2 regions of the Variovorax pasteuri genome follow, and region 1 is predicted to be linked to the other one. Evidence: riboswitches for the same ligand, from Rfam matches in the RefSeq annotation. Region 1 holds a riboswitch; the other holds the start of a gene.
The links. A riboswitch is a leader RNA that binds a small molecule or an ion and turns the genes downstream of it on or off. The one in region 1 is predicted to bind manganese.
Positions count from the first base shown of each region.

Region 2: it holds a riboswitch for manganese, as region 1 does, so the genes downstream of both, mntP (manganese efflux pump MntP) here and ACSFBM_RS24135 (TMEM165/GDT1 family protein) in region 1, are expected to answer to the same signal.

Region 1 covers NZ_JBPJZS010000007.1:203,546-210,528, forward strand. Annotated here, with positions in the region: gene ACSFBM_RS24105 (monovalent cation:proton antiporter family protein) at 1-629, opposite strand, end outside; gene ACSFBM_RS24110 (KpsF/GutQ family sugar-phosphate isomerase) at 726-1,727, shown strand; gene ACSFBM_RS24115 (KdsC family phosphatase) at 1,727-2,287, shown strand; gene lptC (LPS export ABC transporter periplasmic protein LptC) at 2,284-2,946, shown strand; gene ACSFBM_RS24125 (SDR family oxidoreductase) at 2,965-3,747, shown strand; gene ACSFBM_RS24130 (RNA recognition motif domain-containing protein) at 3,842-4,408, opposite strand; yybP-ykoY riboswitch at 4,673-4,861, shown strand; gene ACSFBM_RS24135 (TMEM165/GDT1 family protein) at 4,873-5,436, shown strand; gene metX (homoserine O-succinyltransferase MetX) at 5,657-6,829, shown strand; gene metW (methionine biosynthesis protein MetW) at 6,826-6,983, shown strand, end outside.
Region 2 covers NZ_JBPJZS010000008.1:237,277-244,259, reverse strand. Annotated here, with positions in the region: gene ACSFBM_RS26085 (ATP-binding protein) at 1-154, shown strand, start outside; gene cysS (cysteine--tRNA ligase) at 338-1,711, shown strand; gene ACSFBM_RS26075 (hypothetical protein) at 1,919-2,122, shown strand; yybP-ykoY riboswitch at 2,251-2,421, shown strand; gene mntP (manganese efflux pump MntP) at 2,436-3,005, shown strand; gene ACSFBM_RS26065 (LysR substrate-binding domain-containing protein) at 3,062-3,988, opposite strand; gene ACSFBM_RS26060 (FMN-dependent NADH-azoreductase) at 4,089-4,931, shown strand; gene ACSFBM_RS26055 (efflux transporter outer membrane subunit) at 4,862-6,983, opposite strand, start outside.

The DNA.
Region 1 (6,983 bases):
CAGCGCATCACGCGCGGCCCGCCGTAGAGCAGCAAGCCGATGAGAAAGCTCGCCTTCAGCAGCGCGAAGCCCAGCGCCTTGGCCAGCGCCTCGGGCGGCGCGCCCAGCGCCGGAATCAGCACCAGCAGCGGCACCACGGCCAGGTCCTGGAACAGCAGCACGCCCATCACGCGCTTGCCGTGTTCGCTCTCGAGCTCGAGGCGTTCGGCCATCAGCTTGACCACGATGGCCGTGCTGCTCATGGTGAGCGCGCCCGACAGCGCCAGCGCGGTCTGCCAGCCCAGCCGCCAGGCGGGCGGCAGCTGCGTGGCGATCACCAGCGCGCCGACGGTGGCGATGGTCATCGTCAGCAGCACCTGCAGCAGGCCGAGCCCGAACACGTGCTTGCGCATTGCGCGCAGCTTGGGCAGGCTGAACTCCAGCCCGATCACGAACATGAGGAACACCACGCCGAACTCGCCCAGGTGCTGGATGCCTTCGGTGTTCTGCGCGAGCGCGAAGGCGTGCGGTCCGATCAGCACGCCGGCCGACAGGTAGCCGAGCATCGGCGGCAGCTTCAGCGACCGGCATGCAACGACGCCGATCACCGCGGCCAACAGATACAACAGCGTGAGATCGAACGAAGACATAGGCGCCGATGCTAGAGCAAGACTCGTGCGCAGGCGTGCGGGAGGGCACGCCGTGCCGAGCGTGGGGGCAAGGCCGCCCGCCCGTAAAATCCGGCGATGAGTTCCCGCCCCGCCCCGGCCCCCGTGGTCGACCCCGAAGCGATCCTCGCCCGGGCACGCCTGACTTTCGACATCGAAGCCGAAGCCGTTCTCGGCCTGAAGGGCCGCGTCGGCCCGAGTTTCGTGGAGGCCGTGCGCAAGATCCTCGACGTGCGCGGCCGCGTGGTCGTGATGGGCATGGGCAAGAGCGGCCATGTCGGGCGCAAGATCGCCGCCACCCTCGCCTCCACCGGCACGCCCGCGATGTTCGTGCACCCTGCCGAGGCCAGCCACGGCGACCTCGGCATGATCAAGACGGTCGACCTGGTGCTGGCCATCTCCAACAGCGGCGAGGTCGACGAGCTCACCGTCATTCTGCCGGTCGTCAAGCGCCAGGGCGTGCCCCTGATCGCCATGACCGGGCGCCCCGAATCGACCCTGGCGCGCCACGCCGACATCGTGATCGACGCGGGCGTGGCCAAGGAAGCCTGCCCGCTCAACCTCGCCCCCACCGCGAGCACCACCGCGCAGATGGCGATGGGCGACGCGCTGGCCGTGGCGCTGCTCGACGCGCGCGGCTTCGGCTCCGAAGACTTCGCGCGCTCGCACCCGGGCGGCGCGCTCGGGCGCAAGCTGCTCACGCACGTGAGCGACGTCATGCGCTCGGGCGACGAGGTGCCGCGCGTGCCGCCGTCGGCCAGCATCAGCGAGCTGATGCGCGCGATGAGCATCAAGGGCTTCGGCGCCGCTGCGGTGGTCGAGCCCGATGGCCGCGCCGCGGGCATCTTCACCGACGGCGACCTGCGCCGCCTGATCGAAGCCGGCGCCGACCTGCGCAGCCCCAAGGCGGCCGAGGTGATGCACCGCAACCCGCGCACCATCCGCGTGGACGCGCTGGCGGTGGAGGCCGCCGAGCTGATGGAGCAATGCGGCATCACCCGCCTGTTTGTGATCGACGGCGCGGGGGTGATCGTGGGCGCGATCAACACCAACGACCTGATGCGAGCGAAGGTCATCTGATGCCGCTCGAGTTCCAGGCCGAGACCTTGCTCGCCGCGCAGGACGTGCGCATCGTCTTCTTCGACATCGACGGCGTGCTGACCGACGGCGGGGTGTACTTCACCGAGCACGGCGAGACGCTCAAGCGCTTCAGCATCCTCGACGGCTACGGCCTGAAGCTCTTGCGCAAGGCCGGCATCGTGCCGGCCGTGATCACCGGGCGCGACTCCAAGCCGCTGCGCGTGCGGCTCGAGGCGCTCGGCATCGAGCACGTGCGCTACGGCACCGAAGACAAGCTGCCCGCCGCACAGGCCATGCTCGACCAGCTGGGCTTCGGCTGGGCGCAGGCCGCGGCCATCGGCGACGACTGGCCCGACCTGCCCGTGCTCACGCGCGTGGGCTTCGCGGCGGCGCCGGCCAATGCGCATGCCGAGGTGCGCGGCATTGCAAACTATGTGACCCAGGCGCGCGGCGGCGAAGGCGCGGCGCGCGAGTTCTGCGACCTGCTGCTCACCGCCTGCGGCCAATACCGCGCGCTGCTCGACGCGGCGCTGGGCCCGAACCGGGAACCGAAGCCATGAGCAATGTGAAACGCGTGTGGGGCCTGGCGCGCGACGTCCTCGACCGCGCCACGATCTACCTGCCGATCATCCTGACGGCGGCCGTCGCGCTGGGCACCTACTGGCTGGTGCGCAACGCGCCCAAGCTGCTGGAGCCCGTGGCCAAGGCGGCGCCCACGCACGAGCCCGACTACTTCATGCGCGATTTCGTCATCAAGAACTTCCTGCCCAACGGCGACCTGCGCAGCGAGCTGCACGGCACCGAGGGCCGGCACTTCCCCGACACCGACACCATGGAAGTCGACAAGGTGCGCATGCGCTCCGTGTCGCCCGAAGGGCTCGTGACCCGCGCAACGGCCGACCGGGGCCTGTCGAATTCCGACGGCAGCGAGATCCAGCTGTTCGGCAATGCAATCGTCATCCGAGAGCCGACGGTGGGCCCGGGCGGCAAGGCCACGCCGCAGCTCGAGTTTCGCGGCGACTTCCTGCATGCCTACGTCGACACCGAGCGCGTCACCTCGAACAAGCCGGTCACGCTCATCCGCGGCACCGACAAGTTCGTGGGCGACACGCTCGACTACGACAACCTGAGCGGCGTGGCCAACCTGAACGGCCGGGTGCGCGGGGTGCTGATTCCGTCGGCGGCGGCTGCCGCCCCTGCCCCCGCCAAGAAGCGCTGAAGAAGAACAAACCCCCGCATGACCACGTCCCCGCTAGTCTTCATCACCGGCGCATCGAGCGGCATCGGCCAGGCCCTGGCCGCGAGCTTCTGCGACGCGGGCTACCGGCTGGCGCTCGTCGCGCGCCGCACGGCAGAGATCGAATCGTGGGCGAACGCGCGTCAATTAAGCACGGATCGCTATCAAATTTATAGTGCTGACGTGGCGCAGAGCGACAGCATCGTGGCTGCAGGCAACGCCTGCATCGCGCGCCAGGGGTTGCCCGACGTGGTGATCGCCAATGCCGGCATCAGCGTGGGCATCGACACGGCGGAGCGCGCCGACCTGGACGTGCTGGCGCAGACCTTTGCCACCAACAACGTCGGCCTGGCCGCCACCTTCCATCCGTTCGTGCGGGCCATGGTGCGGCGCGGCAGCGGTCGGCTGGTGGGCATCGGCAGCGTGGCGTCCATTCGGGGGCTTCCGGGGCACGGTGCCTACTGCGCCAGCAAGGCCGGCGTGGTGGCGTACTGCGAAAGCCTTCGCGGCGAGCTGCACAACAGCGGCGTCAAGGTGGTCACCCTGTGCCCGGGCTACATCGACACGCCGCTCACGCAGGGCAACCGCTACGGCATGCCGTTTCTCATGAAGGCGGAAGACTTCGCCGCCCAGGCGCTGCGCGCCATCGAGTCGGGCACCAGCTACCGCGTGATTCCATGGCAGATGGGCGTGATCGCGAAGGTCATGCGCATGCTGCCCAATGCCCTGCTTGACCGGGCCGTGCAGGGGCGGGGGCGCAAGAAGCGCAGCGGGGAAGCCTGAGCGCGATCACGCCGGCGCGCGTCTTGCGCGCGCCGACCATGAAAAAAGGCTCCGGAGGGAGCCTTTTGTCTTTCTGTGTGCCGAGGTGCAGGGCTCAGTAGCTGTTGCCGCCACCACCGCCGTAGCCGCCGCCACCACCGCCGCTGCGGCCACCACCGCCGCCGCCACGCGGGCCGGCACCGTAGGGGCTGCGGAAACCACCGTCTCCACCGCCACCGCCACCGCCACTGCGGCCACCGCCACCGCCGCCGTAGCCGCCACCGCCGGAGCGACCACCACCGCCGCCGCTGCGATCGCCGCCACCGCCACCGTAGCCACCACCGCCGCCGCCGTAGCCACCGCCACCACCGCCGCCATAACCACCACCACCGCCGCCGTAGCCGCCGCCACCACCGCTGCGCGGGGGACGTGCTTCCATCGGACGTGCTTCGTTGACGACGACGCTGCGGCCGCCCAGGGGCTGGCCGTTCATGCCGGTGATGGCTGCTTGCGCTTCCGCGTCACTGCCCATCTCGACGAAGCCGAAGCCCTTCGAGCGGCCGGTGTCGCGTTCCATCATGACCTTGGCGCTGGTCACTGCGCCGAACTGGCCGAAAGCCTGTTCGAGATCCTGGTCGCGCACCGAGTAAGGCAGGTTGCCGACGTACAGTTTGTTGCCCATCGAGGGACTCCTATAAACACATCAAGAAAAGCGATGGAGTCCCGAAAGCATCACTCAAACGAGAGCCGTCGAGTCGCGCGAAACTGACCGATCACCGAGCTGTCTCCCGGCCAAAATGAAGAGGGAGGCTCGTGCATTATGGGTGAAATATTTAAAAAGCAAGCGGGAATTTGCGTCTTGAGGTAGCCCCTGTCAAAACCATCGGAAAGCCAGTGCACGCTTACTGTTGGGGGTGGTATTCCGGCGCGACCGGTGGTTAGAATCCGCCCCGTCATTGGGGAGTAGCCGCCTTCCGATTTGCGAGAAGGGCCCGCGTCAACAGACTTGTCCTGCCCCACACGGGACATGGCGCGTGCAGTGAGCCCACACCTGGCGAGACCTTTGACCATGCAACTTCGGGAAATATGGCCGAAGGTGTTGCATGGTCAATTGCGTCCTTCGGCCCAAGGAACCCCACGTTCATCATGGAAGCTTTTCTCGTTGCAACCGGCGTTGTTGCGCTCGCGGAAATGGGCGACAAGACCCAACTCCTGGCCCTTTTGCTTGCGGCCCGTTTCAGGAAACCCTGGCCGATCGTGCTCGGCATCTTCGTCGCCACCATCGTCAATCACGCGCTGGCGGGTGCCGTCGGCAACTACATCACGCGCTGGCTCGGGCCCGAGGTGTTGCGCTGGATCCTTGGCGGCTCGTTCATCGCCATGGCGGTCTGGATGCTGATTCCCGACAAGCTCGACGACGACGACGCCCCGGGCGTTTCGAAGTTCGGCGTCTTCGGCACCACCGTGATCGCCTTCTTCCTGGCCGAGATGGGCGACAAGACCCAGATCGCCACCGTCATGCTCGCCGCGCGCTTCACGCACGACTACTTCTGGGTGGTCGCCGGCACCACGCTGGGCATGATGCTGGCCAACGCGCCGGTGGTGTGGCTGGGCGACAAGATCGTGCGACGCGTGCCGATCAAGCTCGTGCACGGCATCTCCGCCGCGATCTTCCTGGTGCTCGGCATCGTCATGATCGTCGGCTGGTAAGAAGGACGGGTTCCTTCCAGGAACACCGCGGAACCGGCTTCGCCGGGCCGCCGGTGTTGCCCCCGGAAAGGGGGTGGAGAAGCGACACGAAGTGCGCGAAGCCTGAGGGATATACTTGCCCTGCGCCGATTTGCTACAGCTTGCGGGCGCTTTATAAATTCAGCTAAAGACAGGCGCGGCAGACCCGGCTCGTTTTTGGCGAGGCCGGGTTTTTTCATTCATGTCGTCGTCACCTCCTTTGGTCGTCACCTCGCAGTCGATGCAGTTCGCCGGGCCGCTGGCCTTGCGCAGCGGCGCGTCGATCAGCGACTACACGCTCGCCTACGAAACCTACGGCACCCTGAACGCCGAGCGCAGCAATGCGGTGCTGGTGTGCCATGCGCTCAACGCTTCGCACCACGTCGCCGGCGTCTACCAGGGCCAGGCCCGCTCCGAGGGCTGGTGGGACAACATGGTGGGCCCGGGCAAGCCGGTCGACACCGACCGCTTCTTCGTGATCGGCGTGAACAACCTCGGCTCCTGCTTCGGCTCGACCGGCCCGATGCACGTCAACCCCGCCACCGGCCGCGTCTACGGCGCCGACTTCCCGGTGGTCACGGTCGAGGACTGGGTCGACGCCCAGGCCGCGCTGCTCGACGCGCTCGGCATCGACACGCTCGCGGCCGTGATGGGCGGCAGCCTCGGCGGCATGCAGGCGCTGTCCTGGACGCTGCAGTACCCCGCGCGCGTGCGCCACGCCGTGGTGGTGGCCAGCGCGCCCAACCTCACGGCCGAGAACATCGCCTTCAACGAGGTGGCGCGCCGCGCCATCGTGACCGACCCCGACTTCCACGGCGGCCATTTCTACGAACACGGCGTCGTTCCGAAGCGCGGCCTGCGCATCGCGCGAATGATCGGCCACATCACGTACCTCAGCGACGACGTGATGAACGCGAAGTTCGGCCGCATCCTGCGCAGTGCCGTGGAAGGTGAGGGCAACGGCGGGCCCGCGGCGCTCGACTACCGCTATTCCACGCAGGACGTCGAGTTCCAGATCGAGAGCTACCTGCGCTACCAGGGCGACAAGTTCAGCGAGTACTTCGACGCCAACACCTACCTGCTGATCACCCGCGCGCTCGACTACTTCGACCCCGCGCGCAGCCACGGCGGCAAGCTCAGCACCGCGTTCGCCCATGCCACGGCCAAGTTCCTGCTCGTGAGCTTCAAGACCGACTGGCGCTTCTCGCCCGCGCGCAGCCGCGAGCTGGTGAAGGCGCTGCTGGAGAACCGCCGCAACGTGAGCTACGCAGAGATCGACGCGCCGCACGGCCACGACGCCTTCCTGCTCGACGACGTGCGCTACATGGGTGTGGTGCGCTCCTACTTCGAGCGCGTTGCCAAGGAGATCCAATGAGCGACCTCGACCATCAACGCCTGATTGCGCAGCTCGTGCCGAAGGGCTCGCGCGTGCTCGACCTCGGCTGCGGCGACGGCGCCCTGCTCGACCTGCTGCAGCGCGAGCGCGGCTGCACCGGCTACGGCGTGGAGATTGCCGACGGCAACGTGCT
Region 2 (6,983 bases), on a different contig from region 1:
CTTCACGCTCGACGCAAGCATTCTTCGGGACGTCGTTCCTCGGGAGGCGGCGCTGCGCCATGCCATCGATGCGCTGCACGCTCGCTTCCAGGGCCTTGCGATTTCAATGGAATATGGGAGCGCAGCGTTTGACCAGCCCACCATCGAGCGCTAGCATCGCCTTCATGTTCACCCCCGCATCCTTGTCCTCTCGCCTCGTGCGCGCATGCTGTCTCAGCGTGCCATGGAGTGCTTGCGGCTAGCGAATCTGTTCACGTCCGCATCCTCGATGGCCACCCGTTGCAAGACCGGTGGCCTTTTTGTTGTCTGCGTTTCTTCCGGCATCACGAAAGCCTGCATGTCCCTAGCCCTGTACGACACCTGGTCGCGCGCCGTGCGTCCATTCGCCCCCTTGCAGCCCAGCCACGTGGGACTGTATTGCTGCGGACCGACGGTGTACGACCACGCGCACATCGGCAACCTGCGAACCTACGTGTTCGAGGACGTGTTGCGCCGTGTGCTCGAGCTGAACGGGTACGCCGTGCGGCATGTGGTGAACATCACCGACGTCGGCCACCTCGTGTCCGACGCCGACGAGGGCGAAGACAAGATGGAGAAGGGAAGCCGGCGCGCCGGAGAGTCCGCATGGGCCATCGCGCAGCGCTACACCGCTGCCTTCCAGGCCGATTGGCGGGCGCTGAATCTGCTGGAGCCCACGGCCTGGCCGCGTGCCACGGACTACATTCCCGAGCAGGTGGCGTTCATCGGCGAGCTGGAGCGCAAGGGCTACACCTACCAGACCGCCGACGGGCTCTACTTCGACACCACGCGACAGGACGACTATGGCCACCTGGCCCGGCTGGACCGCGAAGGCCTGCGGGCCGGAACACGCGTTGCGATGGGTGAGAAGCGCAGCATCTCGGACTTCGCGCTCTGGAAGTTCAGTCCGGCGGGCGCCCATCGGCAAATGGAATGGGACAGCCCCTGGGGGCGCGGCTTTCCCGGCTGGCACATCGAATGCTCCGCCATGTCGGCCGCGCTGCTGGGGCCGTGGTTCGACATTCATTGCGGTGGCGAAGACCACGTCGCGGTGCACCACAGCAATGAGATTGCGCAGACGCAGGCCTGCCATGGCACCCGGGTTGCCAATTTCTGGATGCACGGGCACTTTCTCACGCTGGACGACAAGAAGATGGCCAAGGCGGACGGCGGCTTCCTGCGCCTTCAGACATTGATCGACCAGGGCATCGACCCGATGGCCTATCGCTACCTGTGCCTGACCGCGCACTACCGAAGCACCTTGCGTTTCACAGAAGAGGCGATGAACGCGGCGCAGTCGGCACTGGACCGGCTGCGCAGAAGCTATGCAAGCTGGCCACCCGGCGGCGTTGCCGACCATGACTTCGTCGCTCGCTTCGACACTGAGGTCAACCAGGACTTGAACCTGCCGCGCGCGTTGGCCGTCCTGTGGGAGCTGGTCAGGGGCAATTTGCCGCCGGAGGTCCGACGCGCCACGGTCGACCATTTCGATACCGTGCTCGGGTTGCGCGTGGGGCAGTGGACGCCGCACCCGCACCGTATTCCCGCAGAGGTTGCCACCTTGCTTGCCCAGCGCCAGGTCGCGCGTGCCGACAAAGACTGGGTGCAGGCCGATCGTCTTCGTGATGCGTTGAGGGCCCTGGGCTGGCAAGTGGAGGATGGAGCTAGCGGACAGCGGCCGAATCCGCTCTGACACGGTGAAGGGAGGATGGCGCCTTTGCGCGAAGCTGTCTGTCAAGTCGCGCCAGGGCAACGCGCCCATCCATTCCGCCCATGCCGACCACAAGGCACAAAAATGAGGGCTTCCAGTTTGGCGTCGTGGCCAACTTGAAACAAATTCTGTAAGAGTTTCGATTGCCTGAAGGCTACTATTCAAGGCATAAAACAGACAAGGAGCCCCATGGAGACGTACCCCACCCTTCGCCAGGCCACAGGTGTAGCCCGCACCCTCAGCAAGCGCTCGTCATGCACCATCGTGGTCTACCGCGTGGGCGAGGAAAAGTTCGTGGCAGCGCATGCCACCGACCCCGTGGAAGGCGGAACCATCGAAGGCGTGTACCGCGACGGGTACGTCGTGAAGACGCTGCTGACAAAGAAGGACTGACCGGTCCGGTTCCTTCGCTTCAAGAGCCTCCTTCGGGAGGCTTTTTTGCGGGGTCGATCAAGCCAAGACCCTGCCGCCAAAGCAGTCGCTGTCACACGGGCGTTGCAACCGGCCCACTAGAATCGCCGCTCCCTTGGGGAGTAGCCGGCTTCCGGACTTCGGAAGCGCTCACGTCAACATACTCGGTTCGCACCATGCGACCGTGGCGTGAGCAGCCGAAAGGTTGGCGAGACCAGCGGTGCACGAACGCGGCCTTGGCCGGCGGGTTCGTGTGCCGCGGCGTCTTGAACCGGCCTTGCCTGCTACTTCCAAAATGAACCTTGCTTCCACGATCCTCCTTGCATTCGCCATGTCGACGGATGCTTTCGCCGCCGCTGTCGGCAAAGGCGCAGCACTGCGCAAACCTTCCTGGCGCGAAGCCCTGCGCACGGGACTCATCTTCGGCGTCATCGAGGCGATCACGCCGGTCATCGGCTGGGCGGCGGGCCTTGCCGCCGCGAGCTACGTCGCGAAATGGGACCACTGGATCGCGGTCACGCTGCTCAGCGTGCTGGGCCTGCGCATGATCTGGGCGGGCTTCGGCGCACCCGACGCCGTCGACGACAAGCCGAGCCGCAACTCCTTCTGGACGCTCGCGATCACCGGCTTCGCCACGAGCATCGACGCCATGGCGGTGGGTGTCGGGCTGGCCTTCATCAACGTCAACATCGCGTGGACCGCGCTGGCCATCGGGCTGGCGACGATGACGATGGTGACCCTCGGCGTGATGGTGGGGCGCGTGCTGGGCGCGGTGGTCGGCAAGCGCGCCGAGATCCTGGGCGGCGTGGTGCTGATCGGGATCGGGTTCTTCATTCTTTACGAGCACCTGAACGGCATGGCTTGAGCCCAGGCTGAACGGGTTCGCCGGGCTGCACGCGCTTGCGCGCGCGTGCAGCATCGTCAGCCGGCAACGGCCTGCGCCGCGACCCAGTCCCACACCGCGCGAATCGCCGGTTCGTTCTGCCGCCCGTGGGCCGCCGCAAGAAAGTAGCTGCCGGTAGCCAGCGCGGGCCCGAAGGGCTGCACCAGCGCCCCGCTGCGCAGTTCTTCCGCGGACAGCGTGAGGCTCAGCAGCGCCACGCCATGCCCCGCGAGCGCCGCCAGCGTGGCGTGCGTCTCGTCGGAAAACGACAGGCCCGCGGCTTTGATCCCACGCCCCCTCGGTGGCGCGATGCCGGCTTCACGAAACCAGCGCGGCCACACGGCCGGCGCAAGGGCCTGCGGCTGCCAGTCGCAATGAATGAGCTGGTGCTTCGGCAGGTCGGCCACGCGCTTCAACCCCAGCATCGGGCTGCACAGCGGCGCATAGCGCTCGGGCATGAGTTCGCGCGACACCAGCCCCGGCCAGTTGCCGCTGCCGGAGCGCACCGCGATGTCGGCGTCGCCGCGTGCAAGGTCGACCAGCGTGTCGCTCGTGTGCAAGCGCAGTTCGACGTGGGGGCATGACTTGCGGAACGCCTCCATGCGCGGCAGCACCCAGCGCGCGGCGAAGGCGGTGTTGGTCGTCAGCGTCACGGCCTGCGATGCGGCGGGTCGGCGCAGCTTGTCGACACCGGCTTGCAGCACGTCGAAGCCCGTGCGCAGATCGTCGAAGAGCCGGCGGCCAGCGGGCGTCAGCGCGAGCTGCCGCGTGAGCCTGCGAAACAACGGCTGGCCCAGCGTGTCTTCGAGCGCGCGCACCTGGTGGCTGATGGCCGACGGCGTCACCGAGAGCTCGAGCGCCGCGCGCTGAAAGCTCAGGTGGGCAGCGGCGGCCTCGAAGGCGCGCAGGGACAGCAGCGGCGGCAGCCGGCGGGGAGGGCGAACAGATGAGCCAATCTCGTCCATGGGCAGAGAAATGATCGTTTGTGGAGACGGGCCTGCATGCCTAGATTCAGGGCCTGCAACGCCATTGTGGCAGCGCAAGGCACATCAACCCAGCTCACCCATGAAGACCCAGACCCTGAACCTTCTTCACATCGACGCCAGCGCCCGCGCGGGCCGCTCCGGCACCGACCCGCACGGCTCGCACACGCGCCGCCTTTCTGCGCGCTTCGTCGAGCGATGGCGCCAGGCACGCCCCGGCGACCGCATCGACCACCTCGACGTGGGCCAGCACCCGCCCGCGCCCGTCGACGGCCGATGGATCCACGCGGCTTTCACGCCACCGGCCGCACGCGAACCCTGGATGTCCGAGGCGCTGGCGGAAAGCGACCGCCTGGTCGACCAGCTCATCGCCGCAGACCTCGTGGTCATCGGCCTGCCCATGTACAACTTCAGCGTGCCCGCGCAGTTCAAGGCCTGGATCGACAACATCGTGCGCGTGGGCCGGACCTTCGGCTTCGACCGTGCGCGCGGCGCGGTGCCGTACTGGCCGCTGCTGGCGGATGCGGGCAAGCGCGCGGTGCTGCTGGGCGCGCGCGGGGACCACGGCTACGGCTACGGCGACGGCGAGGGTGGGGGCGGACGCGTGGCGCACCTCAACCACACCGAGAGCAGCGTGCGCGCGGCGCTGGGCTACATCGGCATCACCGAGGTGTTCGAGGCGGCGGTGGAGTCCGACGAGTTCGGCGGCGAGCAGTTGGCGCAGTCGCTGCGGCGCACCGAGTCGCGCGTGGACGATCTGGCCGACTTCCTGCTGCGCTCGATCACGCGCAGCCAGGCCGCCACGGGCAGTGCGCCGCCAGCGGATGCGCACGCAAGCGGATCAGGCGGCCCGCATCAACGCGGCGTGTTCGACGCGACCGCTCCCGCCGGCGCATCGTCCCATCCGCCCCCGAGCGCCTTGTAGAGGTTCACGGTGTTCACCGCCTGCTTGAGCTGCAGCTCGATGGCCTGGCGCTGCTCGATGTACAGCTCGCGCTGCGAATCGGCGCCGGCGAAGTAGTCCTCCAGCCCGTTGCGAAAGCGCGTGCGCGAAATGGACGCCACCTTGTCCAGCGCCTGCACGCGCGCCTGCTGCGCCGCGATCTGCGGCCGCAGGTGGCTGTCGGCGATGAGCGCGTTGGCCGTTTCGCGCAGCGCCTGCTGCACCGCGTACTCGTAGCTGGCCATGGCGGCGGCCAGCCGCTCTTCGTTGGCGCTCAGGTTGGCCGAGCGGCGGCCCCAGTCGAAGATGGGCAGCGACACGCCGAGCACGGTGGCCCAGCTGCGGTTGCCCGAGCCCAGCAGGCTGGAGAACTCGGTGCTCAGCCCACCCGCCACCGCCGTCAATGAAAAGCTCGGGTAGAACGCCGCCTTGGCCGCGCCCACGCCCGAGTTCGCGGCCTCGACGCGGGCGTAGGCTGCCAGCAGGTCGGGGCGGCGCTGCAGCAGGCTGGCGGGCAGCCCGACCGGCACGTCGGCCACCGAACGCTCGGGCCACGGGCGCTGCATGCCGATGGTCGGTGGCACGGGCTGGCCGACCAGCACGGCCAGCCACTGCAGGTCTTGCCCCACGCGCATGCGGAACTCTTCGCGCTGCACGTTGGCGCGCTCCACCAGCGACTGCGAGCGCAGCACGTTCAGGTCCGACGTGCCGCCCACGGTGCGGGCGCGCTGCATCACGCGGGTGCTGTCGGACTGGTTGGCGAGGTCACCCTCGGCGAGCGCCAGCAGGGCGCGGTCGGCGCGCAGCGTGAGGTAGGCGTTCGACACCTCGCCCACCAGGTTCATGCGCGCGGCCGCCAGGTCGCGCTCGCTGGCCAGGGCCTGTGAGCCGGCCTGCTTCACGCCGGCATCGACATGGCCGAAGAAGTCGAGCTCGTACGCCGTGACGCCGGCCTGCACGGCGTAGGTGGTGGCCACGCGGCCCACCGCCTGGTTGTTGGTGACGATGCCGTCGGGGCCGAGCGAGGTGGTCACGTTGCCGCGCCCGACCGAGCCGGCCAGGCCGATTTCGGGAAAGAGGCTGGCGCGCGTGCCGCCGTACACGGCGCGCGCCTCGCGGGCCTTGGCTGCGTACACGCGCAGGTCGCGGTTCTGCAGCAGGGCGGTGGCAATGAGGCCGCGCAGCTCGTCGTCGCGCACGAACGCGTGCCAGGCCATCGGCGTGGCGGCGGCGTTGCCCGTGCCCTCGGCCCACTGGGTGGGCACCACGACGTCGGCTTCCTTGAGCGGCGGCGTGAGGTTGCAGCCCGACAGCACCAGCACGCCGAGCATCAGCACCATGACCATCGGCAGCGGTGCAGCCATGACGCGCGCAAAGGCCGCCGGAAAGCGCGGCCAGTGCCAACCGGCGCTTCCCATGAACGCGAGCGCCGCGCGCCCCGGGTTCACCTGCACGGCGACATGGCTGGGCGGCAGGCTGAACACATGGCGGACCAGGTGGTCGTGGAGCACCTCGTCGTGCACGAAGGACAGCGCCACGCCCGCGGCGGAGCGCCCCGTCACCAGCGCCGACACCCAGCCCACGTGGTCGACGTGCACGTCCAGCGGTTCGCCCACAGGCATGCGCCGCAGCAGGGCGCTTTCGCGCAGCACGGCGCCGTCGACCGCAATCTCCACGAAGCGCGTCGCGCCCACGCCCGCGGCGCTGCGCAGCGTGGTGTCGGCCAGATACGGAAAGCGTTCGTCGTGCTCGGGCCGCGGGCGGTCGATGCAGGCGATGAGCGCGGCCAGGCAGTACAGCGTGGTGACGATGGTCCACAGCACGTTGAGCATGTCGCCGGTGGTCATGGCGTTGCCGATGGAGCCGATGGCCGCCGCCTCCATGGCCGCGATGAGCCCGCCGAAGACCAGAACCAGGTTCCAGTGCACCACCGTCTTGGAGCGGTCCTGCCCCTTGGCCGTGACCTTGAAGGGGCGCCCGAACGGCCGGACCAGCGAGGTGACGATGGTGCGCGTGACCGCCATGGCGGCCACG